DNA from 2 places in the Streptomyces sp. NPDC048420 genome. Region 1 is predicted to be linked to the other one. Evidence: riboswitches for the same ligand, from Rfam matches in the RefSeq annotation. Region 1 holds a riboswitch; the other holds the start of a gene.
What was found. A riboswitch is a leader RNA that binds a small molecule or an ion and turns the genes downstream of it on or off. The one in region 1 is predicted to bind thiamine pyrophosphate.
Positions count from the first base shown of each region.

Region 2: it holds a riboswitch for thiamine pyrophosphate, as region 1 does, so the genes downstream of both, thiO (glycine oxidase ThiO) here and AB0D34_RS20205 (thiamine ABC transporter substrate-binding protein) in region 1, are expected to answer to the same signal.

Region 1 is NZ_JBEZKG010000010.1:204,797-212,202, forward strand. It holds gene AB0D34_RS20190 (maleylpyruvate isomerase family mycothiol-dependent enzyme) at 1-577, opposite strand, end outside; gene AB0D34_RS20195 (ABC transporter ATP-binding protein) at 603-1,625, opposite strand; gene AB0D34_RS20200 (iron ABC transporter permease) at 1,626-3,227, opposite strand; gene AB0D34_RS20205 (thiamine ABC transporter substrate-binding protein) at 3,266-4,342, opposite strand; TPP riboswitch at 4,339-4,446, opposite strand; gene rlmN (23S rRNA (adenine(2503)-C(2))-methyltransferase RlmN) at 4,466-5,572, opposite strand; gene AB0D34_RS20215 (glycosyltransferase family A protein) at 5,770-6,978, shown strand; gene AB0D34_RS20220 (phosphatidate cytidylyltransferase) at 7,123-7,406, opposite strand, start outside.
Region 2 is NZ_JBEZKG010000008.1:206,352-213,757, forward strand. It holds gene AB0D34_RS16380 (deoxyribonuclease IV) at 1-198, opposite strand, end outside; gene pknB (Stk1 family PASTA domain-containing Ser/Thr kinase) at 352-2,289, opposite strand; gene AB0D34_RS16390 (thiazole synthase) at 2,408-3,202, opposite strand; gene thiS (sulfur carrier protein ThiS) at 3,206-3,406, opposite strand; gene thiO (glycine oxidase ThiO) at 3,403-4,560, opposite strand; TPP riboswitch at 4,558-4,670, opposite strand; gene AB0D34_RS16405 (hypothetical protein) at 4,723-5,073, shown strand; gene AB0D34_RS16410 (FAD-dependent oxidoreductase) at 5,106-6,320, shown strand; gene AB0D34_RS16415 (Rv2175c family DNA-binding protein) at 6,449-6,820, shown strand; gene thiE (thiamine phosphate synthase) at 6,915-7,406, shown strand, end outside.

The DNA.
Region 1 (7,406 bases):
GCGTCCCGTCGGTGGCATGCAGATGGATACTGCGCCCTGGACCACGCAGTTCCCTCGACTCGTCGTCCGGCATGGTCCGCTGCGCGAACTCCACGAGCTGCAGCCACTCGTCGATCGCGTCGGCGGCGATCTCCGGATCCACCTCGTACGGCTGCCCGGCCGCGTGCGTGGCGTCGGCACGGTGGATCGTCAGCTCGTGCGCCATCCTGCGGGCCCAGAAGCCCGAGGTGGGAATCCCGGACCAGGACCACACCTTGGCGTCCGGCCCGGCCTCCCGCAGCGCGGCGACGAGCGTGTCGCCGGTCTCCGCGAGCCACGCGTCGAGCTCACCGACGTCCTCGGGCCCCTCCCCCAACGGCACCTGGTCCTCGGGGAACTCCTCCTCGGCCCGGGTCCGCACCATCAGCTCGACCCAGCGCAGGGCGCCCCCGGTGTGCCGCACCAGCTGTTCCAGCGACCAGTCGGGGCAGGTCGGCACGGTTGCGGACAGGTCGGCCGCGGAGGTCACCACGGCCCTCAGAAGGCCGACCTGGTGGGCGATCTCGTCGCAGTAACGATCATGTGAGAGCAGGGTCATGCCCCGCACTGTAGGTGTGACCCCGTCAGTCCAGCACCACGATTTCGTCCGCGTCGAACGCCACCCCGACCACGTCCCCCACCCCCGGCGCGTCCCGCAGCGCGCACGCCGCCTCCAGCCGCGGCCCGTCGTCGGCGGGTTGCAGGTGTACGGCGACATGGGTGCCCTTGAAGGTCCGCGCGGCGACCGTGCAGCGCAGCCCCTCGTCGGCGGCGACGAGCCGTACTCCGCCAGGGCGTACCAGGAGGGTCCGGGGGCCCTGAGGCGCGTCCTCGGGCACCGGGACCTTCCCCCACGCCGTCTCCGCGGCCGCGCCCGTCACCGTCCCCTCGACGACGTTCTCGAAGCCGAGGAAGCGGGCCACGAACTCGTCGGCCGGCCGCTGCCACACCTCGAGGGGTGTTCCGGACTGGGCGATCCGCCCGTCCCGCATCACCACGACCCGGTCGGCGAGCGCGAAGGCCTCGCCCTGGTCGTGGGTGACCGCGAGCACGGTGGTGCCCAACCGCCCGAACAGCTCCCGCAGTTCGACGACCAACCGCTCCCGCAGCGAACGGTCCAGCTGCCCGAGCGGCTCGTCGAGCATCAGCAGCCGGGGCCGTGGCGCGAGGGCCCGCGCCAGGGCGACCCGCTGCTGCTCACCCCCGGAGAGCGCGGCGACGGCCCGCCGCCCGGCACCCGGAAGCCCGACGAGGTCGAGCAACTCCCTGACCCGCGCGTCCTGTCGGGGCCGCGCGGTGCCGTGCATCCGCAGCCCGAAGGCCACGTTGGCACCCACGTCCCGCTGCGGGAACAGCTGATGGTCCTGGAACATCAGCCCGACCCCGCGCTTGTGCGCGGGCACCCCGGCCTGGTCCCGTCCGTCCAGCAACACCCGCCCGGCATCGAGCGGTTGGAGCCCGGCCACCGCCCGCAGCAGCGTCGACTTGCCGCTCCCGCTCGGCCCGAGCACGCACACGATCTCGTGCTCGGCGACATCGAGCCCGACCCCGTCGAGGACGGCCCGCCCACCGAACCGTACGGTCGCGTCCTGAAGGCTCAGCAGCATCTAGAACTCCCCGGTCCGATCCGTCCGCAGCCGCTCCAGCACCAGCAGCGCCACCGCGCACACCACCATCAGGACGGTCGAAAGGGCCATCGCCTGGCCGTAGTTGAGGTCACCGGCGCGGCCGAGCAGCCGCGCCACGGCGACCGGAAGCGTCGGGTTGTCGGGCCGTGCGATGAACACGGTCGCCCCGAACTCCCCCAGCGACACGGCGAAGGCGAAGCCCGCCGCGATCAGCAGCGCCCGCCGCACCATCGGCAGGTCGACCTCCCGCCACACCCGCCAGGGCGAGGCCCCGAGCACGGCCGCGGCCTCCCGCAGCCGGTGGTCCACGGCCCGCAGCACGGGCAGCATCGTCCGCACGACGAACGGCACCCCGACCAGCGCCTGCGCGAGCGGCACCAGCAGCCAGGACTGTCTGAGGTCCAGCGGCGGCTCGTCGAGGGAGATCAGGAACCCGAAGCCGACGGTCACCGCGGACACCCCGAGCGGCAGCATCAGCAGTGCGTCGAAGCCCCGTACGAACCGCCCCGCGTCCCGTCGTGTGAGCGCAGCGGCCGCGAGACCTCCGATCACCACGGCGAGGGCGGTCGCGGCGAGGGCGTACTCCAGCGAGTTGCCGATCGCCTCGATGGGCGCGACGAGGAACACCCCGCCGTCGCTGTGGGTCAGCGCCCGGTAGTAGCCGAAGTCCGGGGCGTCGAGCGACCGCTGGACCAGCACGGCGAGCGGCAGCAGCAGGAGTACGGCGATGCTCGCCACCACCCCGGCCAGCAGCCCCCACTCCCCCGCCCCGCGCGGCCGCCGGGCGGTGCCGGACGCGTCCACGAGCCGCAGCGCGGTCTCCCGGCGCCGTACGGTCCACGCGTGCAGGGCGAGGACCGCGCCCACCGCGACGAACTGGATCAGCGTCAGCACGGCGGCCGTGGAGAGGTCGAAGATCTCGGAGGTCTGCCGGTAGATCTCCACTTCGAGGGTGGAGAAGGTCGGCCCGCCGAGGATCTGGACGACACCGAAGGAGGTGAAGGTGAACAGGAAGACCATCAGTGCGGCGGCGGCCACTGCGGGCGCGAGCGCGGGCAGGGTGACCGTGCGCCAGGCCTTCCACGGGGACGCGCCCAGCATCCGCGCGGCCTGCGACTGCCGGGGGTCCAGCTGCGCCCACAGCCCGCCCACCGTGCGTACGACGACCGCGTAGTTGAAGAAGACGTGCGCGAGCAGGATCGCCCACACGGTGGTGTCGAGCCGTACGCCCCACAGCTCGTCCAGCAGCCCACCGCGCCCGACGAGCGCCAGGAAGGCCGTACCGACGACGACCGTCGGCAGCACGAAGGGAACGGTCACCACGGCCCGCAGGACCTGCTTGCCCGGGAAGTCGAAGCGCGCGAAGACGTACGCACCGGGGAGCGCGACCAGCAGCGTGAGCGCGGTGGAGGCGAGCGCCTGCCAGGTGGTGAACCACAGGACGTGCCGGATGTCCGGCTGGGTCAGGACATCGAGGATCCGGCCGAACTGCCAGGTCCCGTCGGTGTCGAGGCCGCGCTTGACGATCGCGGCGACGGGATAGGCGAAGAAGACGGCGAAGAACGCGACGGGCACGGCCATGAGCCCGAGCCGCGCCGCGCTCCCCTTGCGCCGGGTGGCTACTTCAGTACGAGCGAGGTCCACGACTTGACCCAGTCGTCTCGGTGTTCGGCGATCTTCGCGGGATCCATGGTCTCGGGATCCTTGGCCTGCGGGCCGTACTCGGTGAACTCGGCGGGCACCGAAGCCCCCTGCACCACCGGATAGACGAACATGTTGAGCGGCATGTCCTGCTGGAACTCCTTGGTGAGCAGGAAGTCCAGGAACGCCTTGCCGCCCTTGCTGTTCTTGGCGTTGCTGAGCAGCCCGGCGTACTCGATCTGCCGGAAGCAGGTGCCGTCGGCGACCCCGGTGGGCGCGGTCGTCGGCTTCGGATCGGCGTAGATCACCTCGGCGGGCGGCGAGGAGGCGTACGACACGACGAGCGGCCGGTCCGCCTTGGCCTTCTTGCCGCCGGCCGAGCCGGAGAACTCCTCGTTGTAGGCCTGCTCCCAGCCGTCGACGACCTTGACGCCGTTGCCCTTGAGCTTCTTCCAGTAGCCCTGCCACCCGTCGTCGCCGTACTTCGCGGCGCTCCCGAGCAAGAACCCGAGCCCCGGCGAGGAGGTGGAGGCGTTCTCGGTGACGAGGAGGTTCTTGTACGCGGGCTTGATCAGATCGTCGTACGACGTCGGCGGCTGGACCTTGTGCTCCGTGAACCAGGCCTTGTCGTAGTTGACGCAGATGTCACCGGTGTCGATGGGCGTGACCTTGTCCCCGTCGACCCGGTACCCCGCCCTGATCCGGTCGGCGCCCTTCGCCTCGTACGACTGGAAGAGGCCGTTGTCGAGCGCGCGGGACAGCAGGGTGTTGTCGACGCCGAAGAAGACGTCGCCCTGGGGGTTGTCCTTGGTGAGGATGGCCTTGTTGACAGCCTGCCCGGCGTCGCCGTCCTCCAGGACCCTGACCTTGTAACCGGACTTCTTCTCGAAGTCGGCGAGGACGCTCTTGGAGACGGCCCACGAGTCGTGGCTGACGAGCGTGACGGTCTTGTCGGCGCTTTCGGAACCTTCCGAGCCGGAGGACGACGACCCGCACGCGGACAGCGTGACCAGGCCGAGGCCGACGACGGCAGCAAGGAACTTCTTGTTGTTCACGGTGATGACCGAACTTCCTACCCAGAATGACCTGGGCGAGGTTCAGAGGGTCTGCGGCCCGATGGCCGCACTCTCAGCGCTGTGGCGCTCCCCTGTCGGATATGAAGATGTACGTCCCTCAGACTACCGTTCGGTGGCCGCGAGCTGGCCGCAGGCCCCGTCGATCTCCTGACCACGGGTGTCCCGAACCGTCACCGGCACACCATGGGCGGCGATCGCCTCGACGAAGGCCTTCTCGTCCTCGGGCCGGGAGGCGGTCCACTTGGAGCCGGGGGTCGGGTTCAGCGGGATGAGGTTGACGTGGACGGGCTTGCCCCGGAGCAGCCGCCCGAGTCGGTCACCACGCCAGGCCTGGTCATTGATGTCCCGGATGAGGGCGTACTCGATGGACAGCCGACGCCCGCTCTTCTCGACGTAGTCGAACCCGGCGTCGAGGACCTCGCGCACCTTCCACCGCGTGTTCACGGGGACGAGGGTGTCGCGCAGTTCGTCGTCGGGGGCGTGCAGGGAGATCGCGAGCCGGCACTTGAAGCCCTCGTCGGCGAACCGGTGAATGGCGGGGACGAGCCCGACGGTCGACACGGTGATGCCCCGCTGCGAGAGCCCGAGCCCGTCAGGAGCGGGATCGGTGAGCGCACGGATGGAGCCGACGACCCGCTTGTAGTTGGCGAGCGGCTCACCCATCCCCATGAAGACGATGTTGGAGAGCCGCGCGGGCCCGCCCGGCACCTCCCCGTCCCGCAGCGCCCGCATCCCGTCGACGATCTGATGGACGATCTCGGCGGTGGACAGATTCCTGTCCAGCCCCGCCTGGCCGGTGGCACAGAAGGGACAGTTCATGCCACAGCCCGCCTGCGAGCTGATGCACATGGTCACCCGGTCCGGGTACCGCATGAGCACCGACTCGACGAGCGTCCCGTCGAACAGCCGCCACAGCGTCTTGCGCGTGGTCCCCTGGTCGGTCGACAGATGCCGTACGACGGTCATCAGCTCGGGAAGCAGCGCCTCCTGCAGCTTGCCGCGCGCCCCGGCCGGGATGTCCGTCCACTCCGCCGGATCGTGCGCGTACCGCGCGAAGTAGTGCTGCGAGAGCTGCTTGGCACGAAACGGCTTCTCCCCGATCTCAGCGACAGCCTCCTTACGCTCGGCGGGCGTGAGATCGGCAAGGTGCCGCGGCGGCTTCTTGGCTCCGCGGGGGGCGACGAAAGTGAGTTCTCCGGGCTTAGGCATGGCTGTACCAGTGTCGCAGATCCGAATGAGTGACCCTCACAGCGGCGACGGGCGGTCGCTGCGACGGCCCGCCTCAGCGGGTGCGAGCTCATCGCGGCCCTCTCCTGTAACCAATCGGAAGGTTTCCTACCGGTAACAATAACCGGATTCTTAAGTTCCAGACAACCAATGTTCAGACCCGGTTGTCTCGGTCTTTGATGAATAGCCAACCTGAGCCCGATGTCACGGTAATCGTCGGCGCATATCAAGCCATGCCCTATCTCGTTCGCTGTCTGGAATCGGTCGAGTCTCAGTCACTGGGCGCCGACCGAATGGAGATCGTCGCCGTCGACGACGGGTCGAGCGACGGCACGGGGGAATACCTGGAGGAATTCGCCGCCGCGTCGAAGGTGCCCACCAGGGTGGTGCGGCAGGCCAACTCCGGCGGCCCCAGCGGCCCGCGCAATGTCGGCCTGGAGCTGGCCCGCGGCCGCTATGTGTTCTTTCTGGACGCCGATGACCACCTCGGGGACGAAGCCCTGGAGCGGCTGGTCGCGATGGCCGACCGGGCCGGCACGGATGTGGTGCTCGGCAAGATGGAGGGCGTCAACCGCGGTGTCCCGAGGTCGATGTTCGGCCGCACCCTGGAGCACGCCGACGTCGCCACGTCGATGGTCATCTTCACGCTGAGCGCCCAGAAGCTGTTCCGGCGGGAACTGATCCAGCGGCTGGGACTCAGGTTCGACGAAACCCTCACCACCGGCGAGGACGCGCTCTTCACCATGGAGGCGTATCTGCGCGGCAACGGCGTGTCCGTCGTCGCCGACTACGTCTGCTACTACCTGGTCAACCGCGACGACGGCAACCATGCGACCCGCAGGGGCGACTACATGGCCCGCTTCGCCGCGATCCACGCGCTGATGGAACTGATCGCGAGACTCGTGCCGCCCGGCGCAAAGCGCGATCAGCTGATGGTCAGGCCCTTCACCGTCGGGCTCTTACAGCAATTCGGCCCGGCTCTGCTGAAACAGCCGGAAAGCGAGCAGCTGCACAGAATGGAACTGGCCGCTCCGATGGCGGCGTACTGGACCCGAGGCGTCTCTGACCGAATAAAGGTCGGCGAGCGGCTGATTCTCACCTGTGTCGCCACGGGCAAGCTGGATCCGTTGAAGAACATCCTGGAATTCGTCCGGGCCAAGACGGTGCCGGGAGTGGCCCGGCACGGCCGAACCGGTCGGCTGCACCTCGTCTATCCGCATTTCCGTGACCGGCTGGTGAGAATCCCAGATCACGCGTACGCGGTGACCGTACCGGACTGGTCTGGCACTCGGCGTGTCATGCCCTCGTCGAAGCCGCGCCCGTCGGCCGCCCGGCGGACGGCGCGGAAGGTCCGCAGACGCCTCCGGCGGATCCGCGCCCGCAGGTGATCCCTCCAGGGCATGTCCGAAGACGCCCGCGTCGGCGGACGTCGCGGGTCCACACCGAACCGCCGGTTCAGCCCGCTCCCCGTCCGCAACCGACGCGGCCCCCGCCCTGAACAGGACGGGGGCCGGAAAACCGCACTTGCGACGTCAGCCGGACCCCACGAACAGCACCAGCAGCAGCCACACCACCGGAGCCGTCGGCAGCAACGAGTCCAGGCGGTCCATGATGCCGCCGTGACCCGGCAGCAGTGTGCCCATGTCCTTGATGCCGAGGTCCCGCTTGATCATCGACTCGCCGAGGTCACCCAGCGTCGCACTGGCCGCGACCGCGATGCCCAGGAGCAGACCCTGCCACCACTCGCCGTCGTCGATCAGGAACTCCATGCACAGCGCGCCCGCCACCATCGCGAACGCCACCGCTCCGACCAGGC
Region 2 (7,406 bases), on a different contig from region 1:
GATCGTGCTCTCCGCACAGGCCTCGCGGAACGCCTCGTCCTGCTTCGGGTTCCCGGCGGGGGTGGCCCAGCCGCGGGGGTTGGCGACGAAGACCTGAACGGTCTCGGCGTTCAGGTCACGGGCGTAGGAGAGCCCCACGGAGTGGAGACCACCGGCGACGGGGACGTGGCCGCCGACGGGGTTGCGCTGAGTTGTCACCGGTCAAGGGTGCCATTGCCTGCGGCGCGTGTGCGGGGCGCCTAAGGGGTGACTCGGTTTGCCGTGTGGCGGGTGCGGCTGCGTCGTGGCTGGTCGTGCCCACGCGGCGGAGCCGCACATGTCACAGCCCCGCGCCCCTATGGGGCGCGTCTGTCAGCGAATCGTGATAGTGATGGTCGACCCCTTCGGTGCCGTGTCCCCGCCCTTCACCGACTGCTTCTTCACCGTGTCCCCGAACAGCCCCAGCAACCCCCGGTCCTCGTCGACCTGGAACCCCGCTCCCTCCAGCGCGGCCTTCGCGTCGTCGACGCTGTCGCCCGTGACGTCCGGGACCTCGATCATCTCGGGGCCCTTGGAGATCGTGAGCGTGACGGTGTCGCCCTCGGCCGCCTGACTGTCCGAATCGGGGCTCTGCAAGGCGACCTGTCCCGCGTCGTACTCGGAGTTGACCCGGACGGCGGCGACCTTCACCCTCAGCCCGGCCTCCGCGAGGTCGGCCCTCGCGTCGGCCAGATCCTCCCCGGTGACGTCCGGCACGTCGACCGGGGCGCCCTTGCTGACCGTGAGCGCGATCGCCGAGCCGGCCCGCAGTGTGGTGCCGCCCACGGGGTCCGTGCTGATCACCATGCCCTTCGGGACGTCGTCGCTGAACTCCCGGGTGACCATGCCGGGCTGGAGCCCCTCCGCCTTCAGCCGGGATCGCGCGTTGCTCAGTTCGTAGCCGTCCACGTCGGGCACCTTCACCGTCTGCGGGCCCCTGGAGACGGTGATCGACACGGAGTCGTTGTTCCGTATGCGGGCGCCCACCCCCGGGTCCGTGCTGATGACGGTGCCGCGCTTCACGGTGTCGCTGTAGGCGTACGTGACCTTGCCGGTCTCCAGACCGGCCTCGTCCAGCCGGTCCCGGGCCTGTGCCTCGGTCTTCGTCAGGAGGGCGGGGACCTGGGTGAACTGGCCGGAGTTGATGTACCAGACGCCCGCGCCGAGGCCGAGGGCCAGCAGGACCGCGGCGACGATCAGGAGCGGGCCGCGCCGGAGGCCGCCGGAGGAGCGGCCACGCCGGGACGGCGGGGGCGGGGGGCTCTCCAGGACGCTGGTGCGGTGGTACCCCGGCTCGGGCTCGTCCTCGTTGACCGGCAGCGGTCGCGGCACCGTCAGCGAGCGCGGGATCACGCTCGTACGGTTGTCCGCGCCCGCGTACTCCACGGAGAGCGCCTGCGGCGGCACCGCGTCCAGCTGGCCGTCACTCAGCCTGCCGCGCGCCTCACGGGTCTGCGCGAGCAGCGCCACGGCGTCGTACGGGCGCAGGTCCGGGGTGCGGGCGGTGGCCGACGCGACCAGCTCGTCCAGTTCGTACGGCAGTCCCGGGACCATGGCCGACGGGGGCGGAACGTCCTCGTGGAGGTGCTTGTAGAGGACGATCGCGGGGGAGTCGCCCTCGTGCGGCTGGCTGCCGGTCAGCATCTCGTACAGGACGACACCGCACGCGTACACGTCGACGCGGGCGTCGGCGGCGCCGGGCTGGTCGATCTGCTCGGGCGAGAGATAGGAGACCGTGCCGAGGACGGCTCCGGTGGTGCTCGTCACGGTGTTCACGGACCGCACCAGCCCGAAGTCGGCGACCTTGACCCGGCCGTCGTCCCCTATCAGGACGTTCTCCGGCTTCATGTCCCGGTGCACGAACCCGGCGCGGTGTGCGGCGCCGAGCGCGGCGAGGACCGGTTCCAGGATGTCCAGGGCGGCGCGCGGCTGCAGGGCGCCGCGCTCGCGCAGCACGTCACGCAGGGTGCAGCCGGCGACGTATTCCATGGCGAGATAGACGTACGATCCGTCGGTGCCCTGGTCGAAGACCTGCACGACGTGGGGGTGGGCGAGCCGGGCGACGGACTTGGCCTCCCGGATGAACCGCTCGACGAAGGCCCCGTCCGCCGCGAGCGCGGGGTGCATCACCTTGAGCGCGAGCACGCGGTCCAGACGGGTGTCCAGGGCCCGGTAGACCGTGGCCATCCCGCCGACCGCGATCCGCGCGTCCACGCGGTAGCGGCCGTCGAGCACCTGCCCGACCAGCGGGTCCTGAAGGGTCGTATCCACGCAGGCGAGTGTACGAGCCGCCGCTGACAGTCCATCCGGTTCGGCGGATTTGGCGGCGGTACTGCAGCTGACCTGTGACGGAGGTCGCACCTGGCCGTGTCTTAGGTCGAACGTGCGTTCAGAACGCTGGACGCTCCGGATCCAGTACGGCCCTGCCCTGCACCGGGGACGACGCCTCGGCGAAATGCCGCCGGGGGATGCGTCCCGCCCGGTATGCCAGCCGTCCCGCCTCCACCGCGTGCCGCATCGCGTGCGCCATCAGCTCCGGCTCCTGGGCCCGGGTCACCGCCGAGGCGAGCATCACACCCGCGCACCCCAGTTCCATCGCCAGCGCCGCGTCGGACGCCGTACCCGCCCCCGCGTCCAGGATCACCGGCACGCGCGCGTGCTCCACGATCAGCTGGAAGTTGTGCGGGTTGCGGATGCCGAGCCCGGAGCCGATCGGCGAGCCGAGCGGCATGATCGCGGCGCAGCCCACGTCCTCCAGCTTGCGGGCCAGTACGGGGTCGTCGTTGGTGTACGGCAGCACCGTGAAGCCTTCGTCGACCAGGGTCTCCGCCGCGTCCAGGAGTTCGATGGGGTCCGGCAGCAGGGTGCGCTCGTCGGCGATGACCTCCAGCTTGACCACCTCCGTACCGAGCGCCTCGCGCGCGAGGCGGGCCGTCAGGACGGCTTCCCCGGCGGTGAAGCAGCCGGCCGTGTTCGGCAGGACCTGGATGCCGAGCCTGGTGAGGACGGACAGCACGGAACCGTGCACCGAGGGGTTCACGCGCCGCATCGCGACCGTCGTCAGCTCGGTGCCGGAGGCGATCAGCGCCCGCTCCAGCACATCCAGGCTGGGCGCCCCGCCGGTGCCCATGATCAGCCGGGACGAGAACGACGTACCGCCGATGAGAAAGGGATCGTCGGCCATGGGTCAGCCTCCTTGGACGGCGGTGAGGACTTCCACGCGGTCTCCCTCGGCGAGGGACGTGGACGGCCACTGCGCGCGCGGGACGACGGTCTCGTTCAGCGCGGCGGCGACCCCGGAGGGCGCCGGGGTCAGCGCCCGCACCACGGTGTCGAGAGCCGTTCCGGGAGCGAACTCCCGCGGCTCCCCGTTGACGGAGATGTTCATGCCGGCTGCTCCACGCGCTGAAGGAAACGCCTCGGGGTGAACGGGCGGGCCACCTCCGGGAGTTCACCGGTGGTCAGGACGTGCGCCATGGCGTCCCCGGTGACCGGGGTCAGCAGGACGCCGTTGCGGTAGTGACCGGTGGCCAGCAGGAGTCCGGGCAGTTCCGTCGGACCGAGCAGCGGGGCGTTGTCCGGGGAGCCCGGGCGCAGTCCCGCGCGGGTCTCCGTGAGCGGCAGTTCGGTGATCCCGGGCACCAGCTCGTGCGCGTCCCGCAGCAGCTCGTACACCCCGCCCGCGGTGACCGTCGTGTCCCAGCCCAGCTCCTCGCTGGTCGCGCCGATCACCAGCTCGCCGTTCTCCCGGGGCACCAGGTAGACCTGGCTGCCGCGGACGACGGCCCGCACGGTGCGGTTCAGGAAGGGCGCGTGGCGCGGCGGCACGGTCAGACGCAGCACCTGACCCTTCACGGGCCGTACGGGAGGCAGGAGGGCCTCCGGGACCCCTTTCAGGCGGCCGCTGAGGCTTCCGGCGGCGAGCACCACCTGGCCCGCGCCCAGCTCCTCGCCGTCGGTCGTGGTGACCCCGGCGGCCCGGTCCCGTACGACCCGCAGGCGCTCGGCCCACACACGGTGGAAGACCACGCCCGCCCGCTCGCACGCGGCCAGCAACGCGCGCGTGAGGCGCCGCGGATCGATCTGGTGGTCGCCGTCCACCCGCAGCCCGCCCCGCACCCCCGGCGCGAGCATCGGCTCCAGGCGCCGGCACTCCCGCCCCGACAGCCACTCCGACTCAAGTCCCGACTGCCGCTGCAGCATGTGCAGTTCACGCAGATGCGCGCGGTCGTCGGCGTCCAGGGCGACGGCGAGCGTGCCGCATCGCCGGTAGCCGAGGTCGTGCCCGGTCAGGTCGCTGAGCTCGGCCGCGAAGTCCGGGTAGCGCTGGGCCGAGGCGAGGTTCAGGCCGAGCAGGGTCTGCTCGCCGTAGTGCAGTTCGGTGACCGCGGCCAGCATCCCGGCGGCCACCTGGGCGGCCCCGCCGCCCGGTTCGGGGTCCACGACGGCCGTGGTGAGACCGCGCTGCGCGGCCCGCCAGGCCGTGACCAGGCCGATGATGCCGCCCCCGACGACGAGGACGTCTGACGTACGTGAGGACATGGGCGTCCAGCCCCTCCCTTCGCCGGCATGACCCGGATCAGGTTCGTACGGTCGGAGGCCGCCCAGCCTCCCTCTCAGCCCGGTGCGTCCGGGCTCCCGCGAGTGCTCTACGTTGGCCACCCTAGCCCGACGCCCCAGGTCTCAGTAAGGGAGCCTCTCTCCGTGGCACGCTCGCTCGACGGTCTCGTCCTCGCCCCTGTCGCCGACCAGGCGCCGGGCCAGGTGGGCACCCGCACCCGGTTCACGTACCACGAGAAGGGCGGGGAGATCTGGGCCGAGTACGCGGGCGGCGACGTCGTACGCGGGCATCTGGTCGGCACGCGCGCGGGGGACCGTCTCGACTTCCGGTACGTGCAGCTCAAGCACGACGGGACGACGTCCTCCGGGCACTGTGTCTCGACGGTCGTGGAGCTCGCCGACGGCCGGGTGCGGCTCCAGGAGACGTGGGAGTGGGAGTCGCAGTCCGGTAGCGGGACGAGCGTTGTGGAGCAGGTCACGCCCCACGACTCCTGACTGACTCATTGTCAGCTGACTATGGTGATCAAATGAGCGAGCAGACGCGGGCGCAGCGGCGGGTGGTCGTGGTCGGCGCGGGCATGGCGGGGGTACAGACCGCGGTCGCCCTGCGCGAACAGGGCTTCAAGGGCACCGTGACGGTGATCGGCGCGGAACCCCACCAGCCGTACGACCGGCCGCCGCTGTCCAAGGCGGTCCTGCTCGGCAAGGCCGAGGGCTCCGCCTTCGACGTGGACTTCGAGGCCCTCGGCATCGAGCTGCTGCTCGGCCGCGAGGTGCTCGGGGTACGCCCTTCGGGGCATGAGCTGGACACGGCCGACGGTCCGGTGCCCTACGACGTCCTGGTCCTCGCCACCGGCGCCGAACCGATCCGGCTGCCCGGCACCGAGGGCGTGCCCGGCGTGCATCTGCTGCGCACTCTGGACGACGCCGAGCGGCTGCGGCCGGTGCTCTCCCGGCAGCACGACATCGTGGTCGTCGGCGCCGGCTGGATCGGCGCCGAGTTCGCCACCGCCGCGCGCGAGGCGGGCTGCGCGGTGACGGTCGTGGAGGCCGCCGACCGGCCGCTCGCGGGCGCGCTGCCCGCCGAGGTCGCCGCCCCGATGGCCGCCTGGTACGCCGATGCGGGCGCCACTCTGCGCACCCACGCGCGTGTGGCGCGTGTCGAGCCCGGCGAGGTCGTCCTCGACGACGGCTCCCGGGTGGCCGCGGGCGCCGTCGTGGTCGGCATCGGCGCCCGGCCCGCCACGGCCTGGCTCGCCGGTTCGGGCATCGAGCTCGGGGCACAGGGCGAGGTCGTCGCCGACGACCGGCTGCGCACCTCCGCGCCGGACGTGTACGCGGTCGGCGACTGCGCCTCCTTCCCCTCGGGGAGGTACGGCGAGCGACTCCTGGTCCACCACTGGGACAACGCCCTCCAGGGCCCGCGCACGGTGGCCGCGGACATCCTGGGCGAGACCCCCACGGTCTACGACCCGGTCCCGTACTTCTGGTCCGAGCAGTTCGGCCGCTTCGTCCAGTACGCGGGCCATCACGCGTCCGCCGACACGACCCTGTGGCGCGGCGAGCCGTCCGGACCCGCCTGGACGGTGTGCTGGCTCCGGGAGAACCGGCTGGTGGCCCTCCTGGCCGTGGGCCGCCCCCGCGACCTGGCCCAGGGCCGCCGCCTGATCGAGGCGGGCACGGAGATGGCCCCGGACCTGCTGACGGACCCGGCGAGGCCGCTGAAGGCGGCGACGGCGTAGGCGGGGTCGTCGGCGCGGGCGTGACCGGTGCCCGGCAGGCCATTGCCGGAGTCGAAGCTCCTCCCATCGGCCCCCGCCGGAGGCGCCCCGGCTTCCGACTGTCAGTGCGGGATGGCACGCTTAATCCCGTGACCGAGATTGACGCAAAAACCGATGCACTCGTTCCCGCCTGGCTCACCCTCCCCGACATCGCGGAGATGCTCGACGTCGAGGTGACGCGTGTGCGGCAGCTGGTCAAGGAGGGCCAGCTCATCGCCGTACGCCGTGGTGAGAACCGCGCGCTGCACGTCCCCGCCGCCTTCATCGACGGGGCCGAGCAGAAGGTCGTCAAGGGCCTCGCCGGGACCCTGACGCTCCTGAGGGACGACGGCTTCACCGACGAAGAGATGCTGGAGTGGCTCTTCACCCCCGACGAGAGCCTGCCCGGCACCCCCGCGCAGGCCCTGAGCGAGAATCGCGGCACGGAGGTGAAGCGCCGGGCCCAGGCGCTCGCCGTCTGAACCGAACAGCACCGGCGTACGGGCCGTGACCACCGGGGCCACGGCCACGGTCGAGCACGGCCCGTACGCCACCGGACCCGGGGGAGACTCACGCATGCCCGACACCGCCCGCACCCAGCTCGCCGATGCCCGCGTCTACCTCTGCACGGACGCCCGCAAGCGCCAGGGCGACCTCGCCGAGTTCCTGGACGCGGTCCTGGCCGGCGGCGTCGACATCGTGCAGCTGCGGGACAAGGGCATGGAGGCGGCCGAGGAACTGGAGCACCTGAAGGTATTCGCCGACGCCTGCGCCCAGCACGGCAAGCTCCTCGCGGTCAACGACCGGGCCGACGTGGCCCACGCGGCCGGGGCCGAGGTGCTGCACCTCGGCCAGGGCGACCTCCCTGTCCCCGCCGCCCGCGCGATCCTCGGCGACGACATCCTCATAGGCCGCTCCACGCACGCCGAGGAGGAGGCCGCCGCGGCCGCGGTCCAGGACGGCGTGGACTACTTCTGCACCGGCCCCTGCTGGCCGACCCCCACCAAGCCCGGTCGGCACGCCCCCGGCCTCGACCTGGTCCGGTACACAGCCGCCCTCGGCACCGAC